4 regions of the Anaerobacillus alkaliphilus genome follow, and region 1 is predicted to be linked to each of the others. Evidence: predicted binding sites of a transcription regulator. Region 1 holds the regulator's gene; each other region holds the start of a gene.

Region 1 (4,221 bases):
AATGGCTGTAGTTACCAACAAATTTCGTTGCTTTTGTTCTGGATATTTCATAGACAACATTGGCAACCTTGTCAAGGAAGTAACGGTCATGGGAAACAATTAAAATAGCGCCATCATAGTGAAGAAGATATTGTTCTAACCAGGCAAGAGTTTCTAAGTCTAGGTGGTTTGTCGGCTCGTCCAAAATAAGTAGATCAGGGCGGGTTAGTAATAGTTTACCTAATGCTAGGCGAGTTTTTTGGCCACCACTTAATGTTGAAACTTCGGTGCTATAGTCTTTATCAGAAAAGTGTAAACCCGATAGTATACCGCGAATATCAGCTTCATATTTATAACCGCCTCTTTCTTTAAAGCTCTCAGAAAGTAGATCATAATCTTTTAAAAGTTTTTCATATACTTTTTCGTCGCTAATACATTCAGGATCTGACATTTTGGCTTCCAAGTTTCGCAACTCTTTTTCCATTTGGATGAGAGGAGCAAATACGGTTAACATCTCGTCCCAGATAGAACGACTCGATTCTAAACCAGTATCTTGAGCTAAATAGCCTATCGTTACATCTTTAGGAATAATAATGTCACCAGAATTGTAAGATAGTTTTCCGGCAATAATTTTTAAAAGAGTAGATTTACCAGCACCGTTTCTACCAACGATCGCAACACGATCTTGTGAATGAACTTCTAATTTTATATTCGATAATATTGGTTCCACACCAAATGTTTTTGTTAATTGGACACACTGTAAAAGTATCATAAATTCATCATCCTAACATAAGTAGCAATCTAACGTTTATTCCATTATAATATACCGTTAGTGTACCGTAATTAATTATGGACAAGCAAATAATACTTTCAGCAATACCAATTGAATTTAAAATTAGATATTTCATTTGTGTTACAAAAAATGAAACGATTACAAATTTGACAAAATGGTGTACAATATACTTGTGACGGTTTGAAAGGGGACATTTAGTATGTCAGAATTTACTCATTTTAATGAACAAGGTCGCGCAAAAATGGTAGATATCTCAGAAAAAAATGAGACAATACGAACAGCATTAGCTAAGACTAGTGTCGAAGTAGGGAAAGAAATATACGAGAAAATTCGTCAAGGCTCCATAGGAAAAGGCGATGTACTAGCTGTTGCACAAGTGGCAGGCGTTATGGCAGCCAAGAAAACAGCAGATTGGATACCGATGTGTCATCCACTAGCATTAACAGGTGTTGATGTAACGTTTGATTGGCATACAAATGAAGATAACTATAAACTTAACATTTACGTAAAAGTAAAAACTAAAGGAAGTACCGGAGTAGAGATGGAAGCACTAACGGCAGCCTCTGCGGTAGCCCTGACAGTTTATGATATGTGTAAAGCTGTAGATAAAGGGATGGTTATTGGACCTACATACTTAATGGAAAAAACAGGCGGAAAAAGTGGAGATTTTAAAAGAGAAACAGAAATAGAATAATAAACTAAAAAAAATTTGTACCAACTAAAGGGAGAAACCAGGGGATTGTCGGTAGCATATGTGAATTGATAAACAAGAATAAGGTGTGGCTATAGAAAACAGGGGGTATAATTACTACCCTAGATTTTGTTTGCCCTTTATCCAGTTAAAAGGTACAGGTTGGAGGCAGAAAATGAATATCGATCAAACGAAAATTCCTCAAGCGACTGCAAAACGATTACCTTTGTATTATCGATTTTTAGAAAATTTACAAGCATCTGGGAAACAACGAGTATCGTCTTCGGAATTAAGTGAAGCGGTAAAAGTCGATTCTGCAACAATTCGACGTGACTTTTCTTATTTTGGAGCTTTAGGTAAGAAAGGTTATGGATATAACGTTAATTATCTACTAACTTTTTTTAGAAAAACATTAGACCAAGACGAGGTTACAAATGTAACCTTAATAGGTGTCGGGAATTTAGGGACAGCATTTTTGCATTATAACTTTTCAAAAAATAATAGTACAAAAATAGATATGGCCTTTGATGTTGATGTTAACAAAGTAGGAACAGAGATTGGTAACGTTCCAATATATCATTTAGATGATTTGGAAAAGATCCTGGATCCAAACGTTTCAGTTGCAATTCTAACCGTACCTTCTTCTGTAGCACAAAAAGTTGCAGATCGCTTGGTAGCTTGCGGTATTAAAGGTATCTTAAACTTTACTCCTGCACGTTTATCGGTTCCAAAAAACGTACGAGTTCATCACATCGATTTATCGGTAGAACTTCAATCGTTAATTTACTTCTTGAAGCATTATCCAATTTAAAGTTGAAAGGTTATCACTAAAGTGGTAGCCTTTTTTGTTTCTGGTTAGTCTTGTTAATCTAAGTGGGAAACCATGTTAAGGTAACGCAAGGTATTCTATCGTTCCCAAACCGAGCGGAGAGTGAAAGAAAAGGTAACGCAAGGTGTTCTATCGTGCCCGAACCGAGTGGAGAGTGAAAGAAAAGGTAACGCAAGAGGTGCTAACGTGCCCGAACCGAGTGGGGAGTCAAAGAAAAGGTAACGCAAGAGGTGCTAACGTGCCCAAACGGAGTGGGGAGTGAAAGAAAAGGTAACGCAAGAGGTGCTAACGTGCCCAAACGGAGTGGGGAGTGAAGGAAAAGGTAACGCAAGAGGTGCTATCGTGCCCAAACCGAGCGGAGAGTGAAAGAAAAGGTAACGCAAGAAGCGCTAACGTGCCCAAACGAAGTGGAGAGTCAAAGAAAAGGTAACGCAAGAGGTACTATCGTGCCCAAACGAAGTGGAGAGTCAAAGAAAAGGTAACGCAAGAGGCTCGATCGTGCCCGAACCGAGCGGAGAGTGAAAGAAAAGGTAATGCAAGAAGCGCTAACGTGCCCAAACCGAGCGGAGGGTGAGAGAAAAGGAACCGTAAGAAGTGCTAACGTGCCCAAACTGAGTGGGGAGTCAAAGAAAAGGAAACGCAAGAGGTGCTAACGTGCCCGAACTGAGCGGAGAGTGAGAGAAAAGGAAACGCAAGAGGTGCTAACGTGCCCAAACGGAGTGGGGAGTGAAAGAAAAGGAAACGCAAGAGGTGCTAACGTGCCCAAACGGAGTGGGGAGTGAAGGAAAAGGAAACGCAAGAGGTGCTATCGTGCCCAAACCGAGCGGAGAGTGAAAGAAAAGGAAACGCAAGAAGCGCTAACGTGCCCAAACGAAGTGGAGAGTGAAAGAAAAGGAAACGCAAGAAGCGCTAACGTGCCCAAACGAAGTGGAGAGTGAAAGAAAAGGTAACGTAAGAGGCGCTAACGTGCCCAAACGAAGTGGAGAGTGAAAGAAAAGGTAACGTAAGAGGCGCTAACGTGCCCAAACCGATTGGAGAGTGAAAGAAAAGGTAACGTAAGAGGCGCTATCGTGCCCAAACCGAGCGGGGAGTGAAAGAAAAGGAAACGCAAGAGGTGCTATCGTGCCCAAACGGAGTGGGGAGTGAAAGAAAAGGAAACGCAAGAAGTGCTATCGTGCCCAAACCGAGCAGAGAGTGAAAGAAAAGGTAACGCAAGAAGTGCTATCGTGCCCAAACCGAGCAGAGAGTGAAAGAAAAGGTAACGCAAGAAGCCCTAACGTGCCCGAACCGAGCGGAGAGTGAAGGAAAAGGTTACAGTAGGAGTCTCTACACCATTTTCAATTACCATCTGCAAGAAAATTGGAAGTGTTTTTCATTCTATTCACTAATTGAACGTGATATAGTAGTAATAGAAATTATTTCGGGAAACGAGGTATTTTTTATGAGCAAATTACTCCCTGAAAAGTGGCTAGTTGTCATAGCGGTTTTGTTAGGGACTTTTACTATTATTTTAAACAACAGTATGTTAAACCCAGCGATTCCCTATTTAATGGATGTCTTTGATGCTGATGCTGTTTCTACTGGCTGGGTAATTACTGTTTTTATGGTAACGATGGGAATTACCGTGCCGCTAACTGGTTATTTAGGCGATAAATATGGAAAGAAAAAGCTTTATCTTGCTGGCTTAGTCATTTTTATGATCGGTTCGATTTTAGGATCTTTTTCATGGGATTTAAGCTCGCTTATCTTTTTCCGTGGTATTCAAGGGATTGCAGGAGGAATTATGATGCCTTTATCAATGGCACTTATATTCGAAGTGTTCCCAAGAAATGAGCGAGGTCTTGCAACTGGAATTTGGGGAATTGCTGCAATGATGGCTCCAACGATTGGTCCTACGGTCGGAGGACTTATTATTGAAGCAGGAAGTTG
Region 2 (4,221 bases), on a different contig from region 1:
GTTTGAGGATTGGGTTAATGACGAAAACAGCGTTTGTTATTTGTGTGTAGAAAGTATAAAAGAAAACACAAAGACAAGAAGAATAGAAGCGCTAAAAAATCGTTTGCCAGTAGTAACGGAATTATCAACATTTAGTTACATGGTTCGTAGCTTAAGTCAACCAGATTACAAAGTAAATTCGATTGAGTATTGGTTAGGAAAATATGAAACAAAAAAAGATAGTTTAGTAGGAACCAGAAAATCAAAATAAGGATGTGAAGCTCTTGACTGTGTTATCGTTACTTGAGTCGGGAATAAATATTAAAAAATATAAAGGGAAGAATTTCTTAACTTTATTAGATTATTCTTCAGAAGAAGTACTGGAACTATTACACTTTTCTAGGTTATTAAAACAATATCAAAAAGAGGGTGTTCCACATCAATATCTTGTAGGGAAAACCTTAGCGATGATTTTCGAAAAGTCATCTACTAGAACTAGAGTTTCTTTCGAAGTTGGAATGAACCAACTTGGTGGATCTGCATTGTTTCTAAGTTCAAAAGATTCTCAGTTAGGTAGAGGAGAGCCTATCTCGGATACTGCGCAAGTTCTTTCGAGGTATGTTGATGGCATTATGATTCGTACACATGGACATGAGATTATTGAGGAATTAGCAAACAACTCAACAGTACCTGTTATTAATGCTCTTACCGATGACTTTCACCCTTGTCAAGCAATGGCGGATCTTTTGACAATTTATGAAGTGAAAGGGACATTTAAAGGTATTAAAACAGTTTATGTAGGTGATGGAAATAATGTAGCCCATTCTCTTTTAATTGGTTGTGCAAAAGTAGGGATGGATGTAACGATTACTACCCCGATTGGTTATGAACCGAAACAATGGATTGTTGAAGAAATTAAAGCGATTTGTGAAGAGACTGGTGCAAAATTTCATATTACAAACGATCCAATTGAGGCTGTCCAAGGAGCAGATGTGATATATACCGATGTATGGACTAGTATGGGTTATGAAGAAGAAACGGCAAAAAGATTAGCAGACTTTGAAGCTTTTCAAGTGAATGAGGAACTTGTGAAGTATGCCAAAAAAGATTATATGTTCCTTCATTGTTTACCAGCCCATAGAGGTGAAGAAGTATCAATCGAAGTTATTGATGGAAAAAACTCGTTCATATTTGATCAAGCAGAAAACCGTTTACATGTTCAAAAGGCCATTTTAGTAGCCTTATTGGGCAGTTAAAAAGAACTTGGCGAAACGCCAAGTTCTTTCGTCTTTAGTTCACAAAACCTTCACATGCAAACGAAGTGATTTTGTGATGTTTCTCACAGAATATAAATGATAATAAAAGTATCATAAAGACAAGCAATAAAGCTTTAGTTATACAGGTCTTGTTCATTCGCCCAAATGTAACAAGAATGTTTACTAGTTTAACCTAAGCTAAAATAACAAAGAAAATAAGTAATAAGTACCCTAACAAAATGTTACCAAATAACAACGTTATAGTGAAAGACATGAATAATTCTTCTTGTTCATTTGACCCCCAATCTTTTGAACGTAGTAGACTGGCGATTACCCAAGTCGCCTTATTTTTTTGAAAAAATAACAAAAACTATGGCATAGGATAAAAGTGCCATAGTTTTTAATTTATATATTCCTTTAGTAAGTCTAGATTATGGATAATAAGATAGCCTTGCTTTTTTGTGACAATTTTTTGTTGTTTTAATTGGTTCATTAACCTAGTCACACTTTCCCTCGTAGCCCCAAAAAAACTGCCTAGGTCTTCGTGCGTCAGCTTTATTTTTATCTTCAGTCCATCCGATTCTGTCACGCCATATTCCTCTGCTAATCGAACTAAAGTAGCAGCCAATGCACCAAACTTACCATATAAAGCAACATCTCTTAGAGTTGCTTGGGAGATACGAAGTCTCTCTGAGACAAACCGAAACATTGAGATCGCTAACTGTGGGTGTTGGAGAAGAAATGTTTCTAGTTCATTATTTTTTATAAATGATACATAGCCTCCTTCAATACAGATTGCCGTTGCTGGGTAAGTACTACCAACTTTTGCGAACAATGCTACTTCTGCAAACATGTCTCCGGTCTGCCTTATTGTTAGAGCAATTTCTTTACCATCAGGTGTACTTTTGTTAATACGAACCTTACCTTCATTAATAAAGTAAATGGCTTCTGCAGGGTCAAACTCTTGAAACAAGACTTCACCTTTCGTCATTTTTTTCGTTTGGACAATTTCTATCAATTGTTCTTTTTGTTCATTAGGTAAAGATGAAAAGATAGGGATATTATCTAAAAATCTAGTCCTGGTCAAAATGATAGCCTCCTTAACAGTAAACTATTCTAGTGTTATGAATTAACTTTACCATTAGTAACTAAGAAAATGTGTGAATATAGTCACAGCCAAAATTCTTAAAGCGTTGAACGTTCTTGAATTTGACATATTTAGACTAAAAATAGTAATTGAATTATATCAGTGTGATGCGCTTCACATTTTTTACTATTATATTTTGCTAAGATAAAATCAAAATCCACTGATTAAGGAGGAACGAATCATGATTAGTTGTGTTTTAGACCATGTGGGTAACGATAATTTAATTGTCATTTCTGGTGGGACTGCGCCACACATTGGAGCTGTAGTGATTGCGACATATGAAAAAGGACAAGTAAAGGTTATTAGCTATGGTTTTCCTAATCATAAAGAAGAAGACCTATTTGTTGAACTAGCAAAAGTTTGGTGTAATACATTCCAACAAAAGACAGTTATTTTAGGTGGGATTCACATTGACAATGCTACTAAAGAACAAATAGAGTCCCTTTGTAATGAAACGTGGGACAAATTCTTTCATTTAATGGCAGATCAAAAAGCTTCTAAAATCCTAGCTTAAATATTCGGTTAAGAGACGAAACAGTTGTCTCTTTTTTTTTGCTTACAGAGATACACCATACCTTGTGATAAATCTCACTGTCAATTAAGTCTAGTTCACTTATCATTTAGACAAAGGTAATTTACTCAATGAAAAGAACGGAGGTATAACATGGATTTATCCTTCTTATCAACTAAACCAAAAAATTATGATGAAAATCCGTTCATTGTTATCTGGGAGGTAACAAGGGCTTGTGCATTAAAGTGTCTACACTGTCGAGCCGAAGCGCAATATCAAGCAGATCCGAGACAGCTTTCTTTTGAAGAAGGCAAAAAGTTAATAGATGATATAGCTACAATGGATAACCCGTTATTTGTTTTTACCGGGGGAGACCCGTTAATGAGACCAGACTTGTATGAATTAGCAAGATATGCGATAGAAGAAAAGAAACTACCGGTATCAATGACACCAAGTGCAACCCCAAAAGTGACGAAAAAAGCAATTGACCAAGCAAAGGAGGTTGGTCTCTCGAGGTGGGCATTTAGCCTTGACGGATCAACGGCAGAAATTCATGATCATTTTCGTGGAACAAGAGGTTCTTATGATCTCACGATGAACGGCATCGACTACTTAAAAGAATTAGATATTCCTATTCAAATTAATACGACAGTTTCTAAGTACAATTTAGAAGATCTACCTAAGATGGCTGAAAAGGTTAAAGATATGAATGCTGTTTTGTGGAGTGTATTCTTTCTAATTCCAACTGGAAGAGGAATGGAGAAAGACATGATTTCTCCAGAAGAGCACGAAGAAGTAATGAAATGGTTATTTAAAGTTCAGCAAGAAATGCCATATGGAGTAAAGGCAACAGAGGCACCGCATTATCGACGAGTTGCCTTACAGGAAAAGAAACGCTTAAACCTAAGTAACGCACAAGGGAATAAACGTCTCGATACACTTGGAAGAGCCCCTAAAGGCGTGAATGATGGTGATGGCTTCATTTTTATTAGTCACATTGGTGACGTATACCCAAGTGGCTTTCTCCCTGTTAAGTGTGGAAACGTTCGTGAAACACCACTTCCAATTATTTATCGTGAGAGTCCAATCCTAAAAGAGTTAAGGGATAAAACGTTATTAAAAGGCAAGTGTGGCGTTTGTGAATATAAAGAAATATGTGGAGGATCTCGCGCAAGAGCATATGCTTTAAGTAATGATTACCTAGAAAGTGATCCGTATTGTGCGTATATTCCTAAAGTCCTCCAACAATAAAACTTGAAATCATTAAGGTATGGATAGATAAACGTCTATTCGTGCCTTTTTTTGTTTCTAAGTTAATTTTATAGTTT
Region 3 (4,221 bases), on a different contig from region 1:
ATCAATAATCGTTCTTACAAGAATTTCAAACTTTACAAACCGTGGTAACATTCACGAAAAATTGTGGACATTATGTGAAACTAGTAACAGACTAAAATAAAAAACTCTCTCCAAAGGGCTTACCTTTGAAAAGAGTTTTTCATTTTAGTCACCACGGTGGTTCGGGAACCACTCGTTAATTGCTTGTTTATGTTTTTCGTGATTAACTGTTTCATTTATAACATTTTGTTTAGTAATTTCAATTTGTTGCTTTAACTCTTCAATATTTTCTCCAGCCTTCATTAACTCAATTGTCGCTAGTTCAATTGCTCTTGAAGAAGCAGTAATAGATCTTCTGAATGAGTCCATTGCTCCTTGTGGATTATGGAAGCCTTTTGAGTTTTCAGCTGCAATGATATCCCAGAACCATTGTCCTTCACGAAGTAAATACTGTGCTTCTTTAATCTTCGCCGGGTCAAGCTCGCGAGTCATCATTCTATTTACATAGTAAGTTGCCTGAACACTAATTTCTTGTGCTTCTAATAGAGCAGATTTATGAGTTGTTTGAATATCCTTTACTCTGTCTTTTAAATAAGCTTGTGACTTATCAGCGTGACAAGTACGACAAGATTCTTCTACTGTTTTTAAAGGAGAGCCCCAACGGTGAGAAGAGATTTTTTTCTTGCCGTCAACTCTTTGGTAAGGCATATGGCAATCTGAACACGATACAGTTTGGTGAGGCCCATAACTCCATAATTCATATTCAGGATGTTGTGCTTTTAAGATTGGTTGGTTTGTTAAACGAGAGACATACTCTCCTTGGAATTGTCCTTCTACTTCCCAGATCTCTTCATAATGATCCCACATATTATCCATTCTAACACCTTGTGTCCAAGGGAATGTAGTGTGACGATCATTTGCTGGATCAAAATAGTATTCTACGTGACATTGTGCACAAACTAATGAACGCATATCATGTTGAGTAATTGTATCTAATGTGAACCCTAATTGTTTTTTCATAACTTCTGGGTCCATATTTTCTAAAGAAAGTGTCAACTGTGGCATTGAGATACGTAAATCCATAGTTACAGGATCATGACATGTAGAACATCCAACAGACGCGTGACCGTAGTTGCCAAGTTCGCCACCTTTATCTGCTTCTGTCATTTTATCAATCCAAGGCATTGCTTCTTCATGATAGTTTAATTTAAACGCATTGTCATATCCGAACTCTTCAATCATTTGCGGGAATAATGTTGTTTTACAAGACATACAAGCTGAAATTGCATTTGGGTTCATAGTAATACGTCTTACTTCCATTTGATCTTCAAAAGCATACGTATGACCACGAGTTAGATTATACTCCACTGCGAAACCAAAGCCGTTCCAAAGGATTGGTAAGTATGGCTCAATTGATGGATCATTTTTCGGTTTAACCTCTTTTTCATCAACCATGTTCTTCATAAAACTTTCCCAATGTAGTGGGAATTTATCTTTAAATGCGTAACTGTTCCATTCCTTAGGATCAAGTCCAGTATTCATTGGCTCTTTCTCTTTTGCCTGTGAACTAGCACAACCTACTAATGCAAGCATTAACAATAATGACATTAACACTAAGAGTATTGGCTTTTTATTTATGCTCCCCATTTTTTTCATTCCTTTCATTATTTTCTACCTGCTGGCATAAAGTAAAAATCTTTTGGTTCATACCATTCGGCCGGTCTAAAATCACCCTTAGAGTGCGGCACTTGGCGATGACAGTCAACACAACTGTCTTTTACATCATGTTGTACATTTTGTAAGCTAGGTTCATGGCAACTAATACAGTTCTTATTAATAATCTCTTTTGAGTTTTCAGTTGCATGAAGAACATCTGGAATTTTACTTGCTCCAAGAGTATTCATATACATATGACCCATACCTGCTTTTGCCTTTTCAACGAATTTAATTGCGGCATTATCATGTGGTAGGTGGCAATCGTTACAAGTTAATGCTGCATGGTTTGAATTAGCAAATGTTTCATACACAGTACCCATGACGTGACAGCTAGAGCAAAATTCACCAGTGTCAGTTGCCTTTAAAGTCCCTGCCGTTCCTGCAAATAAAACAATCCCTGCAAACACACCGATAAGCGTAAATAACAAGATCTTCTTATCGAGCCTTTTAAGCTTTTCCCCCATCGGTATCTCTCCTTTCTTATTTACATGGTTTTATTGATTAAGCAATGAACAGTACTTGCTTAAAGTTAAAAATAATTCTGTGTTCCTTGTGTGCAATAACTTACGAGAGTGACTTATCTCACTTCCTGTCTCTATCATACTTTTTTACACTTTCCCACAATGTGATATATATCACTTTTCCTGTTACAGAAGTGTGAACTATTACCGTGAGGTAAATACAAAAAAGCAAGTAAAACCTTATTAAAACAAGGTTTTACCTGCTTTTTCATTTAAGCAACCCGTGAACTAATTGTGAAAAGCACAGTAATGTTTAGTGCCTTTATGTCAAAATATTTCTATGTAGTGTGTGAAAATGTGTAATTTATTTTGTAAAAAAAGAGAGTAACCACATTGTGATTACCCTCAATACATTTATTTTTCAGTTACACGCGGATCTAATGCATCACGTAACCCATCCCCAACAAAGTTAAATGATAATACGGTAAATAGTATCATTAAACCTGGGAAAGTTGGATACCACCATGCAGTTCTAAAGATTGTAACACTTTGAGAATACGTAAGCATGTTACCCCATGTTGATGTAGGTGGTTGAACACCTAACCCTAGGAAACTTAGAGCAGACTCTGCTAAGATAAATCCACCAACAGCAAGCGTCGCAGCAACAATAACTGGTCCCATCGCACTTGGTAAGATTTGACCAAAGATAATTCTTGTATTTGACATACCAATTGTACGAGCAGCTAGTACGAACTCACGTTTCTTCAACGTTAGGAACTCACCACGTACTAAACGAGCCGTTCCTGTCCAACTCAGTAGTGCAAACACAATAATTAATTTATCTAGACTAGGCTCTAATACTGCTACTAATGTAATCAGTAAGAAGATATTAGGGAAAGAAATAATAATATCAACTAAACGCATTAAGAATGCATCAACTAATCCACCAAAGTAACCAGCAACTGCCCCAACTGTAGTACCAATTGTTACAGCACCAATCATCGCTACGAAACCAACGAATAATGATACTCGACCACCGAATAAAAGACGGCTAAAGATATCTCTTCCCAAGTGGTCTGTCCCTAATAAGAACTCAGCACTTGGTGCTGCTAAACGATTTCTTAGGTTTTGAAAATCAGGGTCATGTGGTGCAATCCAAGGCGCAAGTAATGCACTAATTACGATAATAGCGAGCATTACTAAACCAACAACTGCTAATTTATTTTGTAAAAACTTCGCAATGATAATAGATAATAATGAGCGTCTTTCTCCTAACGATTGTACATCGCTAAATTTTGCTTTGTTATTCGGAAGATTTACTTCTGGTTTTGCCAACGTTCGCCACCTCCTAATATTCGATTCTTGGATCTAGAACAGCGTATAAAATATCAGCAATAAGGTTACCTAAAACTGTCAGAATAGCACCAAACATTGTGATTGCCATAATAACAGGATAGTCTCTTTCAAATGTCGCATCAATAAAAAGTTTACCAATACCAGGCCAGCTAAATAATGACTCAACAATTACAGACCCACCGATAAATGTTGGTAACATTAAACCGAAGATCGTAATGATTGGAATAAGTCCATTTCTTAATCCATGCTTGTAAATAACTTTACTTTCACGGAAGCCTTTTGCTCTTGCTGTACGAATATAATCTTGGTTAATAACCTCTAACATACTTGAACGAGTATAGCGTGTTAATCCAGCCATATCTGCTGTTGCTAATACGATCGCAGGTAAGATTAAATGGTGAAGTCTATCTAGCAAACTAAATTCTGCACCTAGAGTAGAAACTCCTCCAACTGGTGTCCAGCCTAACTGAACAGAGAACAACATAATTAGCATTAACCCCAACCAGAAGTTAGGCGTAGCTAGTCCTAAAAACGACGTAATTGTCACACCATAGTCTAACTTTGAATACTGTTTGGTAGCTGAAAGTACCCCAAATGGTATCGCAATAATTACTGCTAATATAGTTGAGAATAACATTAATATAAGTGTGTTTGGTAATCGATCTAAAATCATGTCTTTAACAGGTTGTTTCTTTGTAAAAGAAGTACC
Region 4 (4,221 bases), on a different contig from region 1:
TTCTCAAGTAATTGCTCCATTGCCTCTTCTTCTGTTTCAGTTAACAGGTCCATCCCTGAGATTAAATTAGATAGAATACTAGCATTATCAACGATAATGAGGGTTTTCGCTTCATCATAAGAGCCTTCTTTTAATAATTCAATCGCAACCGCAATATTCCTATCTTGTAGACCATTTAAGTGTTCTAGCTCTCTAACTAACTCAATTGAATTGAGATTACTTGAACCCAAAACACTAAGTTCATTGAATAGAATGTTAGATTTCTCTATCAACTTGGTAATTTTTAGTTCTTCTTCCAGATAGTCTTTTTCACCTAAGTCATTTAAAAAGAATTCTCTTACGAACCTTGCTTTCGTTTGAGCATTTGACTTTAACGCTTGAGCTATGCTTACTCTTTCATAACTATTTTGAACAATAACTTCTAAATTATTTTTTTGAGTATTTAACGTGTAAAGAACAATGGAACTTATGAGTACTAAAATGACCAAGATTGTACCAAATCCTAGGTATAGTTTCGTTTTTAATTTCATAATACACCTTTCCACTTTATCTTATTTTACAAAAAAATGAAGTAAAACCAAAATTTTTACAAGTTTTCATTTGATTCTACTATAATATAGTACTCGTTACTAGAGATAATTCGCAAATTGTAGGATTTCTTCTCTATTCATCGATGAGGATAGTTCTTTACTAGACAAAAAAAGAGACTGCCCTTTTGGGAGTCTCTTCTCTATTAAACGTTCGGTGTCAATTCTTTTCCATTATTACGCAATGCTTCTGGTATATAGACGCAGAAAGGTTCACTTTGAAGATAATCCCCTGTAACTGCATAAGTCCTTGATCTCGACCCTCCGCATACATTGCGAAACTCACAAACACCGCATTTCCCTTTATATAAATCTGGATTACGAAGTTCTTTTAAAACAGGAGCTTCGCGGTAAATTTCTGCTAACTTCTTCTCTCTAACATTTCCAACGACTATTGGTAATAACCCACTTGGCATTACATCCCCAGTATGTGAAACAAAAATAAATCCATTGCCATCGTTGACACCTTTAGGTGCACGTTTTAAACCATCGATTAGATATGCCGTATCTGTTATTGAGTCTTCATAACGTATATCGGCCTTATCAATGAGCTTCTCACGGTGCTTTTGTTGGATAACCACTCTACGGTAGTGTTGAGCTGCTGTTGTTTTAATATCATACGGAGCAGTTTTTCCTAACTCATAAAGCCAACGGAATACTTTTTCATGTTCAGCAGGGGTTAAACAATCGTCCATCTGCCCTCTACCTGTAGGAACCAGAAGAAAGATGTACCACATCACTGCTTTTAATTCACCTACTAATTCCGCCATCTTTTCTAATGAGTCGTAATTATAACGCGAAATAACAGTATTTATTTGCAGTGGCATATTTAATTCATTTAAATACTTTATTTTTTCAACTGTAAGATCGAACGATCCAGGAGTTCCGCGAAAATGATCATGAATTTCTGGTGTAGGTCCATCTAGGCTTATTCCCCAACGTGATAAACCAACACTTTTTGCTTTTTCCATTGCTTCTTTTGTTACATTTGGAGTTGCACTAGGTGTCATTGACACACGCATTCCTTTTTTTACTGCATATTCAGCTAAATCAAAAAGATCTTCACGCATCATACAGTCACCACCCGTAAAAACAAGCATCGGATTATTCATGTCATAAATTTCATCAATTAACTTAATTCCTTCCTCATGACTAAGCTCATTTGGATGAGGTTGTGTTTGCGCATCTGCTCGACAGTGAACGCATTTTAACTGACAGGCGCGAGTAACCTCCCATATTACAATAAACGGATTTTCATTATAATCAATGGTCGTACCAATCCCGCCTGGATGTCCTTCCGGGTGTCCTTTCCCATGTGGATGTCCTCCAATGGGCTTTCTTTGTTCCATTTCATTCAACATTTTTATCACCAAACTTTACGTTATTTTTTAAAGATGTTATTCGGTCTAAAAAGCATGTTATTATTTTATTTACGGGTAATCCTTATAAATAAAGATTATTACTTCCTCAACCTAATAACTGTGAAAAAAATCACAGAAAAAACTCATATTCAGAACTAAGTACCTTAAACACATGATATATGTAGGTTTATAGGTTTCGAACATTTCATGAACATTTAAAAAAGAAGGAATAGAAACGTATATACATACGTTCTTTCCCTTCTTTTCTATCTATATTATAGAATTTACAAAATTTTGAGGAGAGTAAGATAGTCCTTTGCAGAACCAATATCATAACGTTTGCCTTGTATATTTATTCCAAAACATTCTTCTTCTACTAAGAGAGCCTTTATCGCATCTGTTAACTGAATTTCTCCTCCAACACCTTTTTCTACTTTGTCTAAGTAAGTAAAAATTGAAGGGTTAAATATATAGCGACCAGTCACAGCTAAATTAGAAGGTGGCGAGCTTTTAGGTTTCTCAACGATGTCTAAAATCTTATAGTGAAGGTCACTAATTTTTTCTTCTTTAACAACTCCGTAGTTTTTCAAGTACTCAGGTAAGACTTCTTGTAAACCAATTATCGAAGAGTTGGACTCTTGGTAAGCATCCACTAGTTGTTCAAGTGCTCCAGCATTTGAACATAGAAAGATATCGTCTGGAAGTAACACTGCAAAAGGTTCATTACCCACAAAACGCTTTCCTAAGGCTACAGCATCCCCTAATCCCTCAGAGTACGGTTGGCGTACAAATTGAATATGAACATTTGGGAACGGTACTTCTTCGATTAAGTGCTGTTTATTGTTTTTCTCTAGAAAGGTTTCCAATTCAAGGGATCTATCAAAATAATCTAAAATCATATTCTTATTTCGAGATACAACAATTAATATTTCTTCAATCCCAGCCCGAGCGGCCTCTTCAACAATATAATGAATAGCAGGTCTACCATTAATCGGAAACATTTCTTTGGGTATTACTTTTGTTATTGGCAAATTCCTGGTACCATAACCTGCTGCTGGAATAATTGCCTTTCTAATTTTCTTCATCATTTGCATTCCACCCCCTTTATCACAACCACTATATAAATTATTCGTTTCTGAAGTTGCCTGTAACTTGTCCAATATAAATTGGACTTTGTGTATATCAATTTTCAAAGGTAATTTTACTAGACAAATCTTTCTATTAGACAAAGATACTGTCAATACCTTACTAAATCTCATAAGATGTAAAAACAATTAGTAAGGAGTGAATTCTTTGAATATTGTAAGTACTAGCAACGATCAGTATTCTCAGCATTTAGGAGTAATGCTACAGTCTTTGTTTGAGAACACAATCAATAAAGAACAACTTAACATATTTATCATTGATGGAGGAATTTCAGAGAAAAATAAAAAGAGACTCAATATGGTTGCAAACAAGTATTCAAAGGAAATTACATTTCTAAGACCAAACCTAGAAATTACTAAAGATCTTCCAGAAAATTCAACAATTGGCTATATTACAAATGAAACGTACTATAGAATTATCTTACCTAAACTATTAGGTAAACGTACTAAGAAAGTTTTATATATTGACTGCGATGTTATCATTACTGGTGATATTGGTGAATTATGGAATACTGATCTTAAGCAACATGTTGTTGCAGCTGTGGATGAGTCCTGTTCATATAATACACGGAGAAAAAGAAGGTTAAAAAAAGAACTCGGGTTGAGTAAAAAGTCTCCTTACTTTAATGCTGGAGTTTTGTTGTTGAATTTTAAAAAATGGAGAAAAGAAAAAGTATCAGAACAACTTATTAACTATTTAAGTGATCATCCCAACTTAACCTTAATGGATCAAGATGCATTAAATGTTGTTCTAAATAAAGAGTGGTTGCAACTTGACTACAAATGGAATTATACACCCACCCATTGGGATGCCTCCATTGAGGTAAAACCTGTAATTATCCATTTTGCAGGATGGAAGAAACCTTGGAATTCTGAAGTTCGTTATAAAGATGAATACTTTAAGTACTTGCAAACATCTTTATGGAATGAGAGTGAAAATCTATGAAACCCAAAGTTTCGGTAATAGTACCCGTATACAACACGGAAAAATATTTAGAAAAATGTATAGAGTCGTTGGTAAACCAAACCTTAGAAAATATCGAGATCATTATCATCAATGACGGTTCTACTGATAATTCTCAACGTATCATAGATCGGTTACAGGAGAAATATCCGTCTAAAATAATT

What was found. Region 1 encodes Rex, which represses fermentation and respiration genes when NADH is low (regulators of the CRP and FNR family bind a similar motif). Its sites were predicted from a motif close to TTGTGAAATATTTCACAA; they were not measured.
Region 2: a site for Rex is predicted at 2,485-2,502, ahead of lpdD (prenylated flavin chaperone LpdD). Genes of this name have one in related genera too.
Region 3: a site for Rex is predicted at 2,319-2,336, ahead of DS745_RS10575 (cytochrome c3 family protein). Genes of this name have one in related genera too.
Region 4: a site for Rex is predicted at 2,067-2,084, ahead of DS745_RS17710 (TIGR04053 family radical SAM/SPASM domain-containing protein). Genes of this name have one in related genera too.

The regions. Positions count from the first base shown of each region.
Region 1 is NZ_QOUX01000033.1:14,653-18,873, forward strand. It holds gene DS745_RS10280 (ABC-F family ATP-binding cassette domain-containing protein) at 1-751, opposite strand, end outside; gene moaC (cyclic pyranopterin monophosphate synthase MoaC) at 972-1,466, shown strand; gene DS745_RS10290 (redox-sensing transcriptional repressor Rex) at 1,639-2,274, shown strand; gene DS745_RS10295 (MDR family MFS transporter) at 3,734-4,221, shown strand, end outside.
Region 2 is NZ_QOUX01000046.1:596,092-600,312, reverse strand. It holds gene DS745_RS18170 (carbamoyl phosphate synthase large subunit) at 1-250, shown strand, start outside; gene argF (ornithine carbamoyltransferase) at 264-1,235, shown strand; gene DS745_RS18160 (Crp/Fnr family transcriptional regulator) at 1,636-2,322, opposite strand; gene lpdD (prenylated flavin chaperone LpdD) at 2,564-2,896, shown strand; gene DS745_RS18150 (TIGR04053 family radical SAM/SPASM domain-containing protein) at 3,047-4,144, shown strand.
Region 3 is NZ_QOUX01000034.1:29,777-33,997, reverse strand. It holds gene DS745_RS10580 (ammonia-forming cytochrome c nitrite reductase subunit c552) at 145-1,644, opposite strand; gene DS745_RS10575 (cytochrome c3 family protein) at 1,644-2,159, opposite strand; gene opp4C (oligopeptide ABC transporter permease) at 2,571-3,491, opposite strand; gene DS745_RS10565 (ABC transporter permease) at 3,505-4,221, opposite strand, start outside.
Region 4 is NZ_QOUX01000046.1:511,156-515,376, forward strand. It holds gene DS745_RS17705 (response regulator) at 1-530, opposite strand, end outside; gene DS745_RS17710 (TIGR04053 family radical SAM/SPASM domain-containing protein) at 734-1,948, opposite strand; gene DS745_RS17715 (UTP--glucose-1-phosphate uridylyltransferase) at 2,233-3,036, opposite strand; gene DS745_RS17720 (glycosyltransferase family 8 protein) at 3,242-4,039, shown strand; gene DS745_RS17725 (glycosyltransferase family 2 protein) at 4,036-4,221, shown strand, end outside.